3 regions of the Streptomyces sp. NPDC055966 genome follow, and region 2 is predicted to be linked to each of the others. Evidence: riboswitches for the same ligand, from Rfam matches in the RefSeq annotation. Region 2 holds a riboswitch; each other region holds the start of a gene.
The links. Region 2 has a riboswitch for cobalamin ahead of ACFC8N_RS19165 (ribonucleoside-diphosphate reductase subunit alpha). Riboswitches for the same ligand answer to the same signal wherever they lie in the genome.
Positions count from the first base shown of each region.

Region 1: it holds a riboswitch for cobalamin, as region 2 does, so the genes downstream of both, ACFC8N_RS00730 (prenyltransferase/squalene oxidase repeat-containing protein) here and ACFC8N_RS19165 (ribonucleoside-diphosphate reductase subunit alpha) in region 2, are expected to answer to the same signal.
Region 3: it holds a riboswitch for cobalamin, as region 2 does, so the genes downstream of both, ACFC8N_RS28535 (cobalamin biosynthesis protein) here and ACFC8N_RS19165 (ribonucleoside-diphosphate reductase subunit alpha) in region 2, are expected to answer to the same signal.

Region 1 is NZ_JBHJYK010000001.1:150,618-157,366, forward strand. Features, by position in the region: gene ACFC8N_RS00715 (hypothetical protein) at 1-86, opposite strand, end outside; gene ACFC8N_RS00720 (XRE family transcriptional regulator) at 83-718, opposite strand; gene ACFC8N_RS00725 (hypothetical protein) at 1,011-1,886, shown strand; cobalamin riboswitch at 1,995-2,127, shown strand; gene ACFC8N_RS00730 (prenyltransferase/squalene oxidase repeat-containing protein) at 2,244-3,482, shown strand; gene ACFC8N_RS00735 (SCO2322 family protein) at 3,479-4,141, shown strand; gene ACFC8N_RS00740 (CbiQ family ECF transporter T component) at 4,134-5,216, shown strand; gene ACFC8N_RS00745 (ABC transporter ATP-binding protein) at 5,213-6,749, shown strand, end outside.
Region 2 is NZ_JBHJYK010000008.1:206,207-212,955, reverse strand. Features, by position in the region: gene ACFC8N_RS19190 (TetR/AcrR family transcriptional regulator) at 1-61, opposite strand, end outside; gene nagB (glucosamine-6-phosphate deaminase) at 265-1,050, shown strand; gene ACFC8N_RS19180 (GntR family transcriptional regulator) at 1,217-1,981, shown strand; gene ACFC8N_RS19175 (DUF3311 domain-containing protein) at 2,136-2,399, shown strand; gene mctP (monocarboxylate uptake permease MctP) at 2,396-4,012, shown strand; cobalamin riboswitch at 4,168-4,323, shown strand; gene ACFC8N_RS19165 (ribonucleoside-diphosphate reductase subunit alpha) at 4,449-6,749, shown strand, end outside.
Region 3 is NZ_JBHJYK010000014.1:229,388-236,136, forward strand. Features, by position in the region: gene cobN (cobaltochelatase subunit CobN) at 1-1,423, opposite strand, end outside; gene ACFC8N_RS28530 (cobyric acid synthase) at 1,420-2,928, opposite strand; gene ACFC8N_RS28535 (cobalamin biosynthesis protein) at 2,925-3,887, opposite strand; cobalamin riboswitch at 3,985-4,119, opposite strand; gene ACFC8N_RS28540 (hypothetical protein) at 4,264-4,491, opposite strand; gene ACFC8N_RS28545 (inorganic phosphate transporter) at 4,526-5,797, opposite strand; gene ACFC8N_RS28550 (lysozyme) at 5,954-6,697, opposite strand.

The DNA of each region.
Region 1 (6,749 bases), on a different contig from region 2:
TCGGCACCGGTCGGCGCGGTGAGGGTACGGGCCGTGTCCCGCACCAGCCGGTCGAGGAAGCGCTTCGGTGACCTGGAAGGCCTCACCGGCTCGCGTCCCCCACCCGGTCCGAGGAGACCCGGCCCGAGGGAGTCCGGTCCGAGGAAGCCCGTTCCGAGAGGACGATCATCTCGGCGAGGTCGGCGAGCGTGGCGAGCTGGCGGGCGTTCATCTGCGGGGCCCGCGCGGCGAGCCGGACCAGGCCGCTCTCGCGCAGCCGCAGCAGCGGGTCCGCCTCGGCCTCCAGGCCCTGGAGCACCGGCTGTAACGCCTCGTGCAGCGCCTCCGGTTCGTCGGCCGTGAAGAAGCCGGCCGGCAGCCCGAAGAACCTGCGCAGCCGGTCGGTGTGCTCCAGGCTCGGCAGCCCGCTCTTGCGCCACTCGCTCAGCCACTGCCGGCTGGTGCCGGCGATCCTGGCCAGCTCGTCCAGCGAGTACCGTTTGCCGTCCGGCCGGCGCCGGGTCTCGCGGATGAAGTCCAGCCGCTGGCGCACGCGTTGGGCCAGTCCGGCCTCGGCCGCCCGGCCGCCGCCGAGCAGCTCCACGACGGTGCCGACGGGGATGCCGGTGCGATGGGAGAGGCCGGCCACGTCGAGGGCTTCCGGAAGCCGGCCGGGCCGGCCGGTCAACTCCCCGAGTCTGGCCAGAACTTCGGCCAGCGAGGTGTAGGCGTCACTCACCGAGGCCCCCCTGAGCATGTGGCGTCCGTCCCCTCGACCGGGCGACGGGACGAGAGGCGAGGGTACCCGGTCGTCCGTTCGCCGACCAGATCTGACAAGGCTCCCTGCCCAACGAGGCAGGAATAGTTGACAGTTGAGCGTGCGGTGGGTGAGGATCACGACACAGAGAGCAAGATTTCGACCCGCCCCGGGTGCCGCACACGGGGGGAGCGGCACCCGGGGTGTTCCGCTGCCCGTACGACCGTCCCGCCTCGCCGTCCCGCCCTGCCTCTCCCGCAAAGGTGAAGCGCCGATGCCGCAGCCCGTCCTTCTGCTCGGGGCCGGCCCCGCCGCGTACGGGGTCCCGCTGGAGCGGATCGCCGAGGCCCGCCCCGTGATCCTGGTCGACACCGCCGTCCCCGGCTGGGCGCGGCCCTTCCTGTCCGGCCATCTCCCGGCCGACCCCACGCACGAGGCGGAGACGGCCGGTGCGCTCGCGCGGTACGCGGACCGGCATCCGGTCGCGGGCGTGCTGACCTGGACCAGGGAGCATCTGCGCACCGCCGCGCGGATCACCGGGCATCTGGGGCTGCCGGGCCTGTCGTACGAGACGGCCGGGGCCTGCACCGACCCCGTGACGTCCACGGCACTGCTCGCCCGGCACCGCCTGGCCCCGGACGGGCCCGGTGACCTCGACGGCCCGCTGGTGTCCGCGGAGACGGTGGTCCTGGACGACGAGGTCCGCATCGCCGCGCTCACCCGTACGACCCCGGGGGCGCCGGGGGGCCTGCCGCTGCGGCACTCGGTCCACGCCCACGATGGCCTGCTGCACAACCGCTTCCTGCGGCAGACGGTCGAGCGGGCGGTGCGGGCGCTCGGCCTCACGCACACCGTGGCGCACGTGCGGCTGCGGCTGACCGGCCGGGGCCCGCGGGTGACCGGGGTCGTGCCGTTCCTTCCGGGCGACCTCATTCCCTGGCTGGTGGAGCGGGCCACCGGGGTGGATCTGGCCGGGGTGGCGCTGGCGATGGCGTGCGGGACGTTTGTGGACGCCACGCCGAGCCGGCAGCGGGCCGCCGCGATCCGCTTCGCGGAGTCGGCGGGCGGCGCGTGTCTGCCGACCCGGGTGTACTGGGTGGCGGAGGGGGAGGACGCGGCGGAGTGCGACCGGGCGCTCGGTGCCGCCTGACGGCATCGCCGGTGCAGGGGGCCCGCCCACTCCGACGTCGCACCCGGATCACCGTGACCCCGGTCACCGCCGCCCTGTGCCCACGGCCACCCCCCGGCTCGCGCATGCCTGCCGGTAAGGTGGCGGGGTCGTCATCACACCCGTACAGGGGGAAGCCGGTGCAATTCCGGCGCTGAGCCCGCAACCGTGAACCGTCCGTCGCCGGACGGTGAGCCGGACCGCCCGGGACGGGACGTTGACCGGCTCACGTGCGTCGGCGACCCGCCGCGCACGGCACCGTCGAGGTCTACGGAGTCGAGCCGCCCGGGGGGTTCCCGCGCGCTGCCCGGCTCCCCGCAGGAGAGGCAGTCGCCGACCATGAACGTCCGCCGCAGCGCAGCGGCTCTCGCCGCCGTAGGCGTGCTGGCCGCCGCCGCGCCCGCCACGGCCGCCGGAGCGTCCCCGGCCCCGTCGCCGTCTGCGAAGCTCACGATCCCGGCCGGGCTGTACGGCACGGGCGACCCGACCTACGACGGTGTGTGGCGCCAGTCGCTGACGCTGGTCGCGCAGCGCACGCTCGGCTACCGGCCCGCCGCGCAGGCCGTCGGCTGGCTCGCCGGCCAGCAGTGCGCGAACGGCGCGTTCGCCGCGTTCCGCGCCGCCCCGGACAAGGCCTGCGACAGCAAGGTCGTCGTGGACACCAACAGCACGGCCGCCGCCGTCCAGGCCCTGCGGGCGACCGGCGGGCACGACGACGCGGTCGGCAAGGCGGTCGCCTGGCTGAAGTCCGTGCAGAACACGGACGGCGGCTGGGGCTACAACCCGGGCGGCGCCAGCGACACCAACTCCACCTCCGTCGTCATCGGCGCCCTCGCCGCGACCGGCGCGGACCCGGCGCGGACCACCAGGGCGGGCAAGTCCCCCTACGACCTCCTCGCCGCCCTGTCCGTGCCCTGCGAGCAGCCCGGCGGCGGCGCTCTCGCCTTCCAGCCGGACAAGAAGGGCGCCCTGGCGGCCAACGCGGACGCGACGGCGGCCGGCGTACTCGGCGCGCTCGGCAAGGGGTTCGTCGCGACGGCCGGCAAGGCGCCCGGCAGCGGCGCGTGCACCGCCGGCGAGCACCTCACCCCGGCGCAGATCGCGGACAACGCTGGTGCCAACCTCGCGTCGGCCGTCGCGAAGACCGGCCATCTGACGTCCGCGCTGCCCGGCGCCACGGACCAGCCGGACTACGGCAACACGGCGGACGCGGTCGTCGCGCTCGCCGCCGACGGGCGCGGCGAGCAGGCGTCGCGGTCGTACACGTGGCTGGAGCACAACGCCACGCGCTGGGCCGAGCAGAGCGGCCCGGCGGCGTACGCGCAGCTGATCCTCGCCGCGCACGCGGTGGGCGCGCAACCGGGCGACTTCGGCGGCACCAGCCTGGTCCGCTCGCTCAACGCGCAGGGCCCGGCGCCGAGCATGGAATCCGCCGGGCACGCGTCCACGAGCCCCGAGAAGTCCGAGAAGTCCGACGGCGGTTCGCCGTTCGGCCTCTGGTGGTTCGTCGGTGTCTGCCTCGTCGCGGGCATCGGCATCGGCTTCCTGCTCAGCGGCCGGAAGAAGCAGCAGCCGTGACCGGGGGCCGCCGTGCGGTGAGCCTGACGCTGGCCGCGTTCGTCCTGCTCGCGGCCGCGGTGACCCAGGCGCATGCCGCCGGCTACCGCTACTGGTCCTTCTGGGAGCGCACCGACGGCCGGTGGACGTACGCCACGCAGGGCCCGGCGAGCGTCCGTCCCGACGACGGCGCGGTGGCGGGTTTCCGCTTCGCGGTCAGCGCGGACTCGGCCGACGCGAGCCGGCCGCGCGGCACCGCGGACTTCCGGACGATCTGCGCGGCCACGCCGGCCAGGTCCGGCATGAAACGGGTGGCGCTGGTCCTCGACTTCGGCACCCCGGCGGACGCGCCGTCCGGCGAGAGCCCGCCGGCCGGCCGTACGGCCTGTGCCCGGGTGCCGGACGACGCGACGACCGCCGACGCCCTGGCCGCCGTCGCGCCGCCGCTGCGCTACGACACCGACGCCCTGCTGTGCGCGATCGCCGGGTATCCGCACCGGGGGTGCGGCGAGCAGGTGTCGGACACGCGGAAGCCGCGCCGCATCACGGGGCACGGCGCCGAGAAGAGCCCCTCGGACGGGCCCGCGCTGGGGCTGCCGATCGGCGTGGGAGCGGTCGTCCTGCTGGCGGGCGCGGCGGTGTGGCAGACGCGGCGGCGACGGAACGAACGGAATGGCTGAGCAGGGCGGGCGTGCCGTTCACCCCGGTGCCTGGTGGCTGTGGGCCCTGAGCCTCGGCACCGCCGCCACCCGCACCACCAACCCCCTCCTGCTCGCCCTCCTCATATCCGCGTCGGCGTACGTCGTCGCGACGCACCGCACCCCCGCCCCCCTCGCCCGCTCCTACGCCGCCTTCCTCAGGCTCGCCCTCGCCGTCCTGCTCGTCCGCCTCCTGTTCGCGGTGGCGCTCGGCTCCCCCATCCCTGGCACCCACACCCTGTTCACGCTCCCCGAAGTCCCGCTCCCCCACTGGGCGCAGGGCATCCGGCTGGGCGGGAAGGTGACCGCCGAGGCGCTGGTCTTCGCGGCGTACGACGGCCTGAAACTGGCGACGCTCCTGATCTGCGTCGGCGCGGCGAACGCCCTCGCCAGTCCGGGCCGCCTGCTCAAGTCCCTGCCCGGCGCGCTGTACGAGACCGGCGTGGCCGTCGTCGTCGCCCTCACCTTCGCGCCGCACCTCGTCGCCGACGTCCAGCGGCTGCGCGCCGCCCGCCGGCTGCGCGGCCGCCCGGACCGCGGCCTGCGCGGCCTGCTCCAGGTCGGACTGCCGGTCCTGGAGGGCGCGTTGGAACGCTCGGTCGCGCTCGCCGCCGCGATGGAGGCCCGGGGGTACGGCCGCAGCGCCGAGGTTCCCGCCCGGGTCCGCCGTACGACGGCCGCGCTCACCCTCGGCGGCCTGCTCGGCGTGTGCGCGGGGACGTACGGGCTGCTGACCGCGGAGGGCGGCACCTACGGGCTGCCGGTGCTGCTCGCCGGGGTCGCCGCCGCGCTCGCGGGGCTGAAGCTGGGCGGCCGGCGCTCGCTGCGCACCCGGTACCGCCCGGACCCGTGGGACGCGCGCGCCTGGCTGGTGGCCGGTTCCGGCGCCGCCGTCGCCGCGCTCCTCACCCTCGCCGCCGACCGCGACCCGCAGGCGCTGCACCCGGGGGTCGTTCCCCTGGTCGCCCCGGCCCTGCCCCTGTGGCCCGCCGCGGCGGTCCTCCTCTCCCTCCTGCCCGCCTTCGCCGTACCCACGCACCCCGAGGAGCCGTCGTGATCCGCTTCGAGGACGTCGCCGTGGTGTACGACGGCGCGGCCGAACCCTGTGTCCAGGGCATCGACTTCGAGGTGCCGGAGGGCGAACTGGTGCTGCTCGTCGGCCCGTCCGGGGTCGGCAAGTCCACCGTGCTCGGCGCGGTGAGCGGGCTGGTGCCGCACTTCACCGGCGGCACCCTGCGCGGCCGCGTCACCGTCGCCGGCCGCGACACCCGCACCCACAAGCCGCGCGAACTCGCCGACGTGGTCGGCACGGTGGGCCAGGACCCGCTCGCCCACTTCGTCACGGACACCGTGGAGGACGAACTCGCCTACGGGATGGAGTCGTTGGGCCTCGCCCCCGAGGTGATGCGGCGCCGGGTCGAGGAGACCCTCGACCTGCTGGGGCTCGCCGGGCTCCGCGACCGCCCGATCGCCACCCTCTCAGGCGGCCAGCGCCAGCGCGTCGCGATCGGCTCGGTCCTCACCCCGCACCCCCGGGTCCTGGTCCTGGACGAGCCGACCTCCGCCCTGGACCCGGCCGCGGCGGAGGAGGTGCTGGCGGTGCTCCAGCGCCTGGTGCACGACCTCGGCACGACGATCCTGATGGCCGAACACCGCCTGGAACGCGTCGTCCACTACGCCGACCGGGTCGTCCTGCTCCCGGCCCCCGGCGAGGCCCCGGTCGTGGGCACCCCGGCCGAGGTCATGGCGGTCTCCCCGGTGTACCCGCCGGTGGTCGCCCTGGGCCGGCTGGCCGGCTGGACGCCCCTTCCCCTGACGGTCCGTGACGCCCGGCGCAGAGCGGGTGACCTGCGGGAACGACTGGCAGCCGCCCCAGCTGCGGGCAGTCGTGCCGCCAGGGCGGCACGGGTGGGCGACGGGGGTCCCCCCGCGCGAGCGAAGCCGAGAGCGGGGGAGGCACCCGGCGGGCGCCGGCAAGCGATGCCACTCCCGGCCGACACCGGTACCGGTCGCCGATTCCGCCTCCGCCGCCGCAACTCCCCCGCCCCGCTCACCGACGTCTCGTCCGCCGCCGCCGAGATCCGCGCCCTCTCGGTGCGCCGCGACCGCATCACCGCCCTGCGCCACATCGACCTCACCGTGGCGCCCGGCGAGACCGTCGCCCTCATGGGCCGCAACGGCGCCGGAAAGTCCACCCTGCTCGGCTCCCTCGTCGGCCTCGTGACCCCCACCACGGGCGGCGTGACCGTCGGCGGGGTCATCCCCCATCGCACCGCACCGCCCGACCTCGTGCGCCGCGTCGGCCTGGTCCCGCAGGAGCCGCGTGACCTGCTGTACGCCGACACGGTCGGCGACGAGTGCGCGGCGGCGGACCGGGACGCCCGGGCCGAGCCGGGGACCTGCCGGGCGCTGGTGTCCGAGCTGCTGCCGGGCATCACGGACGACACGCACCCCCGCGACCTGTCCGAGGGGCAGTGTCTGGCGCTCGCCCTGGCCGTCGTGCTGACCGGCCGGCCGCCCCTGCTGCTGCTCGACGAGCCGACGCGCGGCCTGGACTACGCGGCCAAGGCCCGTCTGGTGACCGTGCTGC
Region 2 (6,749 bases):
GCGGCCGACCGCGCGTCCTGCCGTTGCCCGCCTGCGCTTTCGTGTCCTGACCTGCCACCATGGCAGCCATTTTATAGCGGTCCCTAGAAAATTGTCCCTGCCGTCAGGGTTCGCACGGAGCGCCGCGCTGCCCCACCCGAACGTTCCCCGGAGCTTCCGCCCCGCTTTCCCGCACCGTCGAACGGCGATTCTGTTAGATTGGTCTAAACCACATAGAGGTGCACAGAGCCCACTTCGAGCCCACTTCAGAACGGCAGGCCCAGCGTGGAAGTTGTCATCGTTCCGGACGCCGCGGCGAGCGGCGAGCTGATCGCCGAGGCCATGGCGCAGCTGCTGCGACGCAAGCCCGACGCCCTGCTCGGCGTGGCCACCGGCTCCACCCCGCTGCCCATCTACCAGGCGCTGACCGCGAAGGTGCGCTCCGGCGCCGTGGACACCTCGCGGGCGCGGATCGCCCAGCTCGACGAGTACGTGGGGCTGCCCGCCGAGCACCCCGAGTCCTACCGCTCGGTGCTGCGCCGCGAGGTGCTGGAGCCGCTCGGCATCGGCATGGACGCGTTCCTCGGCCCCGACGGCACCGCCGAGGACGTCCAGGCGGCGTGCGAGGAGTACGACCGCGCGCTCGCCACGGCCGGCGGGGTCGACCTCCAGCTGCTCGGCATCGGCACCGACGGGCACATCGGCTTCAACGAGCCGTGCTCCTCGCTCGCCTCGCGCACCCGGATCAAGACGCTGACCGAGCAGACCCGGGTCGACAACGCCCGCTTCTTCGACGGCGACATCGGCCAGGTCCCCCACCACGTCATGACCCAGGGCATCGGCACCATCCTGGAGGCCCGGCACCTGGTGCTGCTCGCGACCGGCGAGGGCAAGGCGGACGCGGTGGCCGCGACCGTCGAGGGCCCGGTCGCCGCGGTCTGCCCGGCCTCCGCGCTCCAGCTGCACGCGCACGCGACGGTGGTGGTCGACGAGGCGGCCGCGTCCAAGCTGAAGCTCGCCGACTACTTCCGCCACACCTACGCCAACAAGCCGGACTGGCAGGGGATCTAGCGGCCCGGGGCCGGGTGATGGACTAGACCAACCAGGGGTGCGACGGTATACAGAGGAGATCGCGGGGCGTGCGGGTGGACTCCGGACACAAGAAGCCGTGCCACGATGTGAGCCGTGGCCGATGTCAGTCGGTCGCTTTCGGCATCCGGAGCCGGGAAGGCAGGGCATGAGCACCGACGTGAGCAGTGCGGAGAACGAGACCGGCACCACCGTCCGTACGGCACGCGTGCCCAAGTACTACCGCCTGAAGAAGCACCTGCTCGACATGACGCAGACACAGGCGCCGGGCACTCCCGTCCCGCCCGAGCGCACGCTGGCGGCCGAGTTCGACACCTCCCGCACGACCGTCCGCCAGGCCCTCCAGGAGCTGGTCGTCGAGGGCCGGCTGGAGCGGATCCAGGGCAAGGGCACCTTCGTCGCCAAGCCCAAGGTCTCCCAGGCACTCCAGCTCACCTCCTACACCGAGGACATGCGCGCCCAGGGCCTGGAGCCGACCTCGCAGCTGCTGGACGTCGGGTACATCACGGCGGACGACCGGCTCGCCGGGCTGCTGGACATCACGGCCGGCGGGCGCGTGCTGCGCATCGAGCGGCTGCGCATGGCCAACGGCGAGCCGATGGCGATCGAGACCACGCATCTGAGCGCCAAGCGCTTCCCGGCCCTGCGCCGCTCCCTGGCGAAGTACACCTCGCTCTACACCGCGCTCGCCGAGGTCTACGACGTGCACCTCGCCGAGGCCGAGGAGACCATCGAGACCTCCCTGGCCACCCCGCGCGAGGCGGGCCTGCTCGGCACCGACGTGGGCCTGCCGATGCTGATGCTCTCCCGCCACTCCCTGGACCGCGAGGGCAAGCCGGTGGAGTGGGTGCGCTCGGTGTACCGCGGGGACCGCTACAAGTTCGTCGCGCGGCTGAAGCGGCCCGTCGAGTAACCCCCGTCGGGTAACTCCCGCCGGGGGCGGGGCCGGTGGGCGTCGCCGAATCGGTATACCGATATGCGGACGAGGTCTTCCACTGCCGTGACACCGTCACCTAGATTGCCTGCGCATTACACAGGTGATCAGCGAGGGGACGGAGATCCGTGGCATGTCCGAAGCACCAGAAGTGAGACCACCGGTGGTGACACCGGTCCGCGTGATCATCGGCGTGTGCCTCGTCGCACCCTTCGTGGCGATGCTGTGGGTCGGCTCGTACGCCAAGACCGACCCCACGTTCATCGGCATCCCGTTCTTCTACTGGTACCAGATGCTCTGGGTGCTGATCTCCACGGCGCTCACGATGACGGCGTACAAGCTGTGGCAGCGTGACCAGCGCGCCCGTGCCGCCCAGAAGGGAGGTGCGGCGCAGTGAAGAACGGCGTCAACGGCGTCGCGCTCGGCGTCTTCATCTTCTTCTTCCTGGCCGTCACGGTCATGGGCTTCCTCGCCGCACGCTGGCGCAAGGCCGAGAACGAGCACTCGCTGGACGAATGGGGCCTGGGCGGGCGGTCGTTCGGCACCTGGATCACCTGGTTCCTGCTCGGCGGTGACCTGTACACGGCGTACACCTTCGTCGCCGTACCGGCGGCGATCTACGCGGCGGGCGCGTCCGGCTTCTTCGCGGTGCCGTACACGATCCTCGTCTACCCGCTGATCTTCACGTTCCTGCCCCGCCTGTGGTCGGTGTCCCACAAGCACGGCTATGTGACGACCTCGGACTTCGTGCGCGGCCGGTTCGGCTCCAAGGGCCTGTCGCTGGCGGTGGCGCTGACCGGCATCCTCGCGACGATGCCGTACATCGCGCTCCAGCTCGTCGGCATCCAGGCCGTGCTGGACGTGATGGGCGTCGGCGGGGACAGCAGCGGCAACTGGTTCGTCCGGGACCTGCCGTTGCTGATCGCCTTCGGTGTGCTCGCGGCGTACACGTACTCGTCCGGGCTGCGCGCGCCCGCCCTGATCGCGTTCGTCAAGGACGGCCTGATCTACCTCGTCATCGCGGTGGCGATCATCTACATCCCGATCAAGCTGGGCGGCTTCGACGACATCTTCGCCAAGGCCGGTCATGCGTTCAGCCAGGTCAGCCCGGCGACGGGCAAGCCGCGCGGTGCGCTCGCGCCCCCGGAGGCGGGCCAGTGGACGTACGCAACGCTGGCCCTCGGCTCGGCCCTCGCCCTGTTCATGTACCCGCACTCGATCACCGCGACCCTGTCGTCCAAGAGCCGTGAGGTGATCCGCCGCAACACCACGATCCTGCCGCTGTACTCCCTGATGCTCGGCCTGCTCGCCCTGCTGGGCTTCATGGCGATCGCGGCCGGAGTCAAGGTCACCAACGGGCAGTTGGCGATCCCGCAGCTGTTCGAGGACATGTTCCCGAGCTGGTTCGCGGGCGTGGCCTTCGCCGCCATCGGCATCGGCGCACTCGTGCCCGCGGCCATCATGTCGATCGCGGCGGCGAACCTCTTCACCCGCAACATCTACCGGGACTTCATCAAGCCGGACGCCACGCCGAAACAGGAGGCCCAGGTCTCCAAGCTGGTCTCCCTGCTGGTGAAGGTCGGCGCCCTGGTCTTCGTCCTCACCATGGACAAGACGGTCGCCATCAACTTCCAGCTGCTGGGCGGCATCTGGATCCTGCAGACCTTCCCGGCCCTGGTCGGCGGCCTGTTCACCCGCTGGTTCCACCGCTGGGCGCTGCTCGCCGGCTGGGCGGTCGGCATGGTGTACGGCACGGTCGCCGCGTACGGCGTCGCCTCGCCGACCCAGAAGCACTTCGGCGGCTCGGCGAAGGAGATCCCCGGCATCGGCGAGATCGGCTACATCGGCATGACGGCGTTCGTCCTGAACGTCGCCGTCACCGTGGTCATGACGCTGGTTCTGCGTGCGCTGAAGGCCCCCGAGGGCGTGGACGAGACCCGCCCGGAGGACTACACGGCGGACGCGGGCGACCCGGGCGTCGAGACGGAGCTGGCGGGCGCCGCTCACTGAGGCACACCCGTACGCCCTGAAGCACCGCGTACACCGGACACACCCCGCAGCGGGCCGCCGACATCGAGCATGACGGCGGCCCGTTCCGCATGTCCCCCGTCATACACAAGTTGACGCTCCGAAGCCAGCGCGACACACAACAGACACAACATGTGGGGGTGTCACGACAGCCCGGCACTAGATGTATGCTCATCCTCGCTGTCGTCGCAGGGGAATCCGGTGCGAATCCGGAACTGTCCCGCAACGGTGTACTTGTGCGTATCCGCGCACAGGAGTCAGTCCGAGGACCTGCCGGCAGCACGCGCCCGGCCGTCCGGCCCGGGTGCCTTCCGACGTCCGGGCCTCGTGGAATGGGCCGGTGGACGCGACGCGTGCGCGCTCGTGGCTGCCCCCTGCCCTCCGCAAGGCCCCCGTGCCGAGCGAGGGAGAGCCCCACGTGACCATCGCGCCCGCAGATCCGGCTTCAACAGGCGGCCTGGACACCGACGGTCCCGGTGCAGCGCTGCTGCGTACCCTGACCGAGCTGACCGCCGACCTCCCCGACGCCGACCCCGGCCGGGTCGCCGCCGCCGCGTTGCGCGGCCGGTCCGCCCGGGCCGACGAGACGGAGTTGCGCGAACTGGCCACGGAGGCCGCCGCCGGGCTCATCTCCGAGGACCCCGCCTACTCGCGGCTGGCCGCCCGGCTGCTGACCCTCGCCATCCGCGCCGAGGCCGCCTCACAGGGGGTGACGTCCTTCACCGAGTCCGTGGCCGTCGGCCACCGCGAGGGCCTCATCGCCGACCGCACCGCCGCGTTCGCGCGGCTGCACGCGGCCCGCCTCGACGCCCTGGTCGACGTGCACGCCGACGACCGCTTCGGCTACTTCGGCCTGCGCACCCTGCACAGCCGCTACCTGCTGCGCCACCCGATCACCCGCCGGGTCATCGAGACCCCCCAGCACTTCATGCTCCGGGTCGCGAGCGGCCTGGCCGAGGACGACAGCGTGCGCGCGCTGGACGAAGTCGCCGCGCTCTACGGGCTCATGAGCCGTCTCGACTACCTGCCCTCCTCCCCCACGCTCTTCAACTCCGGCACGCGCCATCCCCAGATGTCGTCCTGCTACCTCCTCGACTCGCCGCTGGACGAGCTGGACTCCATCTACGACCGCTACCACCAGGTGGCCCGGCTCTCGAAGCACGCCGGCGGCATCGGGCTGTCGTACTCCCGCATCCGCAGCCGCGGTTCGCTGATCCGCGGCACCAACGGGCACTCCAACGGCATCGTGCCGTTCCTGAAGACGCTGGACGCCTCGGTGGCCGCCGTGAACCAGGGCGGCCGGCGCAAGGGCGCGGCCGCGGTCTACCTGGAGACCTGGCACTCCGACATCGAGGAGTTCCTGGAGCTGCGGGACAACACCGGTGAGGACGCCCGGCGCACGCACAACCTGAACCTCGCGCACTGGATCCCGGACGAGTTCATGCGCCGGGTCAACGCGGACGCGTCCTGGTCGCTGTTCTCCCCCGCCGACGTGCCGGAGCTGGTGGACCTGTGGGGCGAGGAGTTCGACGCCGCGTACCGCAAGGCCGAGCAGGCGGGCCTCGCGAAGAAGACCATCCCGGCCCGTGAGCTGTACGGCCGCATGATGCGCACCCTCGCGCAGACCGGCAACGGCTGGATGACCTTCAAGGACGCCGCCAACCGCACCGCCAACCAGACGGCCCTGCCGGGCCACGTGGTCCACTCCTCCAACCTCTGCACGGAGATCCTGGAGGTCACGGACGACGGCGAGACGGCGGTCTGCAACCTCGGTTCGGTGAACCTGGGTGCCTTCGTCGACACGGCGAGCGGTGACATCGACTGGGAGCGGCTGGACGAGACCGTCCGCACGGCCGTGACCTTCCTCGACCGGGTCGTGGACATCAACTTCTACCCGACCGAGCAGGCGGGCCGCTCCAACGCCAAGTGGCGTCCGGTCGGTCTCGGCGCGATGGGCCTCCAGGACGTCTTCTTCAAGCTGCGCCTGCCCTTCGACTCCGCCGAGGCCAGGGCCCTCTCGACGCGGATCGCCGAGCGGATCATGCTCGCCGCGTACGAGGCCTCCGCCGACCTCGCCGAGCGCAGCGGCCCGCTGCCGGCCTGGGAGAAGACCCGTACGGCCCAGGGCGTGCTGCACCCGGACCACTACGACACCGAGCCGGCCTGGCCGGAGCGCTGGGAGGCGCTGCGCAGGCGGATCGCCACCGTCGGCATGCGCAACTCGCTGCTCCTCGCGATCGCCCCGACGGCCACCATCGCCTCCATCGCCGGTGTGTACGAGTGCATCGAGCCGCAGGTGTCGAACCTGTTCAAGCGCGAGACGCTGTCGGGTGAGTTCCTCCAGGTCAACTCCTACCTGGTGCAGGACCTGAAGAACCTGGGCGTGTGGGACGCGCGCACCCGTGAGGCGCTGCGGGACTCGAACGGCTCGGTGCAGGGCTTCGCGTGGATCCCCGAGGAGGTGCGCGCGCTGTACCGCACCGCGTGGGAGATCCCGCAGCGCGGTCTGATCGACATGGCGGCGGCCCGCACCCCGTTCCTGGACCAGGCGCAGTCCCTGAACCTGTTCCTGGAGACGCCGACCATCGGCAAGCTCTCCTCGATGTACGCGTACGCCTGGAAGTCGGGCCTGAAGACGACGTACTACCTGCGCTCCCGCCCGGCGACCCGGATCGCCCGCGCGGCCCAGGCGCAGCCCCAGAAGACCATCCCCGCCCAG
Region 3 (6,749 bases), on a different contig from region 2:
AGATCGCGATCGGGTTCTCCCCGAAGCCGCGCGGCGGCTGGATCATCACGACGACGTTCCCGAACCGAAGGGACGCCAGCACGATGTCCTCACCGTCGACGTACAGGCTGCCCGGCGGCTCGCCCCACGCCTCGGTCATCGCGTCTCGCAACTGCGGGTCCAGCTTCTCGAACCACGCCCGGTAGTCCGCCAGCGGTACCCGGGCGGGCGCGGCGGCCAGCTGCTCCTCGGTCAGCCACTCCACGTCATGGCCGCCGGCCTCGATCAGCCGGTGGATCAACTCATCGCCGTTGTCGGGGTATTCGGCGAGCCCGTACCCGGCGTCCCGCAACGCGTCCAGCACCCGCACCGCCGACGCGGGCGTGTCCAGACCGACCGCGTTGCCGACCCGCGAGTGCTTGGTCGGGTACGCGGTGAAGACCAGCGCGACCTTCTTCTCGGCGTTCGGCTTGTGCTTCAACCGGGCGTGGCGCAGGGCGATCCCGGCCACCCGCGCGGCCCGCTCGGGGTCGGCGACGTACACCGGGACCTCGTCCGGACCCTGCTCCTTGAAGGAGAAGGGCACGGTGATCAGCCGGCCGTCGAACTCCGGGATGGCGACCTGCATGGCCGCGTCCATGGGGGACAGGGCGGCGTCCGACTCGTCCCAGGCCTTCTTCGACGAGGTGAGGCACAGGCCCTGCAGCACCGGGATGTCCAGGTCGGCGAGGGCACCGATGTCCCAGGACTCCTCGTCGCCGCCCGCCGAGGCCTGCGACGCGTGCGTGCCGCCCGCCGCCAGCACGGTCGCGACCAGCGCGTCGGCCCGGCCCAGCAGCTCGTACAGCCCGGCGTCCGCGCCGCGCAGCGAACCGCAGTACACCGGCAGGGCGTTCGCGCCCTTCGCCTCGATCGCCTCGCACAGGGTGTCCACGAAGGCGGTGTTGCCGCTCAGTTCGTGCGCCCGGTAGAAGAGCACGCCCACGGTCGGCCGGCCGTCCCGAGCCGCGTACGAGCCGTGGACGCCGTACTCCGGCATCCTGTGCGGCTCCTCGAAGCCCTCGCCGGTCAGCAGCACGGTGTCCGACAGGAACCGGGACAGCTCCAGCAGGTTCGCCGGGCCGCCCTCGACCAGGTACTTCAGCGCCTCCGCGACCACACCGGCCGGCACCGAGGACTCGGCCATCAGCTCCGCGTCCGGCACGGCCTCGCCGCCCAGCAGCACCGTCGGGATCCCGGCCGCCTTCAGCGCGGCGAGCCCGTCCTCCCAGGCGCGCTTGCCGCCGAGCAGCCGTACGACGGCGAGGTCCGCGCCGTCCAGCAGCCCCGGCAGCTCCTGCCGGACGTCCACCCGGGTCGGGTTGCCGATGCGGAAGTCCGCGCCGGAGGCCCGGGCCGCCAGCAGGTCCGTGTCGGCGGTGGACAACAACAACACTGTGCTCATGCGGGCGCTCCCGGTGGAATGAAAGGCAGTCCTTGCGGCGCGCCCGACTCGATGAGCCGCCACAGCGCGTCCGTGTCCGCGTGCTGTTCGATCAGGTCGCCGAGCCGGTCGAGCTGCTCCTCGCGCAGCGCGGCGAAGGAGGTGTCCGGCGCGGGCACGAAGCGGCGGCCCGCGGCGGCGGCCACCTCGCGCAGGAAGGCCCGCCGGAAGCCGTCCGACTCCAGCGAGCCGTGCCAGTGGGTGCCCCAGGTCTGGCCGACCCGGCAGCCGTCGAGGAAGGGTTCTCCCCCCTCCATGGAGGCGACGCCGTGGTGGATCTCGTACCCCTCGACCCGCTCGCCGAGGGCCTCCCCTTCCGGCCGGGTCAGGGTCTTCTCGGGGGCGAACCGCACCCGTACGGGCAGGATCCCCAGGCCGGCCACATGCCCCTCGCGGCTCTCGACCTCGTCCTCGATGTGCTCGCCGAGGATCTGGAAGCCGCCGCAGATGCCGAGAACGGGGCGGCCTTCGGCGGCCCTTGCGACGAGCGCCTCCGCCAGTCCGCGCTCCCGCAGCCACTGAAGAGCCCGTACGGTCCCGCGCGTGCCCGGGATCACCGCCAGGTCCGCGTCCGCCAGCTCCTCCGGGCGGTCCACGAACCGCACCACGACGCCCGGTTCGGCGGCGAGCGCGTCCACGTCCGTGAAGTTGGACATCAGCGGGATCGCGCACACGGCGACGCGCAGCACGTCCTCGCCGACCGGGGGAGCGACGGCCGACTCGCGGACCGTGCCGCGCAGCGACACGCGCAGGCCGTCCTCCTCGTCGATGCCGAGGCCGTGCCGGAAGGGGAGAACGCCGTAGGTGCGCCGCCCGGTGAGGTTCCGGAGCATGTCCAACCCCGGTGCCAGCAGCGAGACATCGCCCCGGAACTTGTTCACCAGGAATCCGGCGACCAGCTCCTGGTCCTCGGGCGAGAGCAGCGCGACGGTGCCGAAGAAGGAGGCGAAGACGCCCCCGCGGTCGATGTCGCCGACCACGAGCACGGGCAGTCGCGCGTTCCGCGCGATCCCCATGTTCACGATGTCGGTCCGGCGCAGGTTGATCTCGGCCGGGCTGCCCGCCCCCTCACAGATCACCGCGTCATACGTGCCCCGCAACTCGGCGAGGCAGTCCAGCACCGTGCCGAGCAGCTTCTGCTGCCGCCCGCCGTGGTAGCCGCGTGCGCTCAGCTCGCCCACCGGCCGGCCCAGCAGCACGACCTGGCTGCTCTGTTCGCCCCCCGGCTTCAGCAGCACCGGGTTCATCAGCGCGGTCGGCTCGACCCGGCACGCCTGCGCCTGCATGGCCTGCGCCCGGCCGATCTCCGCGCCCTCCCGGGTCACGAAGGAGTTGAGCGACATGTTCTGCGCCTTGAACGGCGCGACCTTCACGCCCTGGCGCACCAGCCACCGGCAGATCCCGGCCGTCACGACGCTCTTGCCGGCGTCCGAGGTGGTGCCGGCGACGAGGAGTCCCCCGTTCACTTCCCACGTCCCTTCGGGCTCTTGAAGCTGCTGACGATCAGGCGCGCGGCGACCGTCGTGCCGAGCGCGAGCAGGCCGACGCGGCGGGAGAGCCGGGCGGCCCGGTCGATGTCGGCGACCCGGACGGCCCGCCCGGTGTCCCCGCCCAGCACGGGCCGGTGCTCGACGCGTCCGCCGTAGGAGAGCGTCCCGCCCAGGCGGACGCCGAGCGCTCCCGCGAACGATGCCTCCACGGGCCCGGCGTTGGGGCTCGGGTGCTTGCGGGCGTCGGCCCGCCAGGCGCGCAGGGCACCGCGCGGGTCGGGTCCGGCGACGGCGGCGAGCACGGCGGTCAGCCGGGCCCCCGGCCAGCCGGCCACGTCGTCGAGGCGGGCGGAGGCCCAGCCGTAGCGGCGGTGGCGCGGGGACCTGTGACCCACCATCGCGTCCAGGGTGTTGACGGCCCGGAAGCCGAGCAGCCCCGGCACCCCGGCCACGGCGCCCCAGACCAGGGCGCCCACGACGGCGTCGGAGGTGTTCTCGGCGACGGACTCGACCACGGCCCGGGCGATCCCGTCGGCGTCCAGCGACTGGGGGTCCCGGCCGCACAGGTGGGGCAGCCGGGCGCGGGCCGCCTCGACGTCCCCGCGCTCCAGCGCCCGGCCGATCGTGCGGGCCTCGCGGGCGAGCGAGGTGCCGCCCACGACGGACCAGACGGCGGAGGCGGTCAGCGCGGCGGAGGCGGCGGGGCAGGGGCGTACGGCGCGTGCGGCGGCCGCGCCGAGTGCGACGGCGCCGCCCGCGCACACGACGGTGTGCAGCGTGCCCCAGCCGCGGTGGTCGCGCCACAACACGCCTTCCACGGCAGCGGCCGCCCGCCCGAACGCGGCGACCGGATGCCCGCGGCGGGGGTCGCCGAGGAGCAGGTCACCGAGGAGGCCGGCGGCGGCGCCGTACGCGTAGGAGCGATCGGCACCCATGGGCTCAGCCGGCCGTGGGTGCGGGAGCGGGCCTGGTACGGGTCCTTCGGCAGCCGGGCATGGCGATCGGTGTCCTCACTCAGGGTGTCCGCGCCCTGGTTCGACGAGATTCGGCGGTGAGAGTTCCTGGCTCCCGGGGGTTCTTCCCCGGTGACAGTGGCGGGACCGCGCCGGATTCGCACCGGCTTCCTCTCCTGCCGCCGTACATGGCCCCGGCAGTCCACCACGGGCCCGGAACGGCCGTCAACTTGCTGTTGACCTGCACGGGGAGAGTGTGCCGATCCCCACATCGCGGGGCGCGCGTGACCGACCGACCGGCACGGCGAAGGCTCCCCCGCGTCCAGGACGCGGGGGAGCCTTCGCCGGTGTCGTTGTGTCAGCTCTTGGAGACGATCAGGACGATGCCGTACGCCACCGCCGCCGCGCAGGCCGCGAAGCAGACGTAGGCGCCGGTGACGGCGAGGGCGGCGGAGTCGCCCTGGGCCGCGGCCCGCTCGCGCCGGGTCAGGCCCCTGATGCCGAGGGTGAACAGGACCACGAGGCCCACCGTGAACACGAGGCTGACGCCGAAGACGGAGCCGATGGCCGACCAGTCGATCTTCATGGGGATGCTTCCTTGGTAACCGAGGGGGCCGGGGTCAGACGGTGGCGGCCGGGGGAGCGGCCTGGGCGGCGGCGGCCGCGGTCTCGGTGGCGGCCGGGGCGGGGATCGTGGCCGTCAGGTCCTCGCCGATCGTCCCCGAGGGGGGCGGGGCCACCGCGGCGATGGCGGTGGTCACCACACCGGCCGGCTCCGCGGTCTCCTCGACGACGTTGGTGTGGTCGACGACCTCGCGGCGGGAGATCTTCCAGATCGCGGCGCTGGACGCGACCAGGAAGACGGCGACCGCGGCGGTGCCCCAGTCGCCGAGGTCCGTGACGGACTCGGCGCCCGCGCCGACCAGCGCGGCGGCCGGGAGCGTGAGGATCCAGGCGACCAGCATGCGGGTCGCGGTGGACCAGCGGACCACACCGCCCTTGCGGCCGACGCCGGTGCCCATCACCGCGCCGGAGACGACGTGCGTGGTGGACAGGGAGAAGCCCAGGTGGGAGGAGGCCAGGATGGCGGTCGCGGCGCTGGTCTGGGCGGCGAATCCCTGGCGCGGCTCCAGGTCGGTCAGGCCCGTGCCCATGGTGCGGATGATGCGCCAGCCGCCGATGTAGGTGCCGAGCGCGATGGCCAGGCCGGCGGAGAGGATCACCCAGGTGGGAGGGTTCGAGCCGGGCGCGATGGCGCCGCCCGCGATCAGCGCGAGGGTGATGATGCCCATCGTCTTCTGGGCGTCGTTGGTGCCGTGGGCCAGGGAGACCAGACCGGCGGAGGCGATCTGGCCGACGCGGTAGCCCTTGCGGGAGGACTCGCTCTCGGCCCTGCCCTCGGTCGTGCTGTCGACGCCGTACGACAGCCGGGTGGCGATCATGGCCGCGAGGCCCGCGACGATCGGCGCGGCGATCGCCGGGAGCAGCACCTTGGTCACCAGCACGTCGCCGTGCACGGCACCGAGGCCGGCGGAGGCGATCGTGGCGCCGATCAGACCGCCCATCAGGGCGTGCGAGGAACTGGACGGGAGGCCCACCAGCCAGGTCACCAGGTTCCAGAGGATCGCGCCGACCAGTGCGGCGAAGATGACCTCGGGCCGGATGCCCTTCTCGTCGACGAGTCCCTTGGAGATCGTGTTCGCGACCTCCACGGACAGGAAGGCGCCGACCAGGTTCAGGGTGGCCGACATGGCAACTGCGATCTTGGGCTTCAGGGCGCCTGTCGAGATGGTGGTGGCCATCGCGTTGGCGGTGTCGTGGAAACCGTTCGTGAAATCAAACGCGAGTGCGGTTACCACCACAATCGCGAGGATCAGCGAGAAGCTTTCCATTTACCCAGGCAATCGTTCGAGGTCATTGGCTGGACGAACGTAGGCAACCTGGATGAACGGAAGGTGAACTGAGGCGGGCGTGGCGGTGTCCTGGGCGGGCGGATGAGGTTCCGTTCGTCTCCGCCCGTCGCCCGCACCCCCGGCGCCCCATGGCTGTCAGCCGCGCGCGAAGGTCCGCAGCCGGCCGGCCGAGCCGTTGAAGAGATCCTGGTCACCCGGCAGGGCGCCGTCGGTGGCGTGCTGCCAGAACGTCCAGTACTGCCAGCCGCCCGGCAGCGCCCCCGGTCCGGAGGTGCCGTGCCCGGCGATCCACAGCGGGTTGCTGGACGAGAACGCGGCGCTGTCGCCGGTGCACAGCCTCCACCACTGGGCGGTGGTGTAGATCACCGGACGGCGCCCGGTCTCGTTCCTCACCTCGTCGCTGAAGGACCGGATCCAGCGGACCATCTGCTTCTTCGTCAGCCCGTAGCACTTGCGCTTCTTGCTGTACGGGTTGTATTCGACGTCGAGCGCGGGCGGCAGGGTCCAGCCGTCCGCCCGCCAGTCGCCGCCGTGCCGCACGAAGTACCGGGCCTGCGCCGTGCCGGAGGAGCTGTCCGGCAGCGCGAAGTGGTACGCGCCCCGCACCAGGCCCGCCGCGCGGGCGCCGCCGTACTGCTCGTCGAAGTAGGGGTTGCGGTAGCTCGTCGCCTCGGTCGCCTTGACGTAGACGAACCGCGCGCCGTTGTCCCGGGCCGCGTTCCAGCCGACGTGCTTCTGGTGCGAGGAGACGTCGTGCCCCCGGGGCAGGCCCGAGGCCGCGGCCGGGGGGCCGGCCGCGGACACCGCGAGGGCGAGTGCCGCCGTGATCGCGGCGAGGGCACCGGCGCGGCGACGGAGAAGAGTGCGTACACGGGCCATGTGTCTCCCCGGGTCGGCGGACGGCGTGGCGTCCGGCGAGCAAGAGGGATCA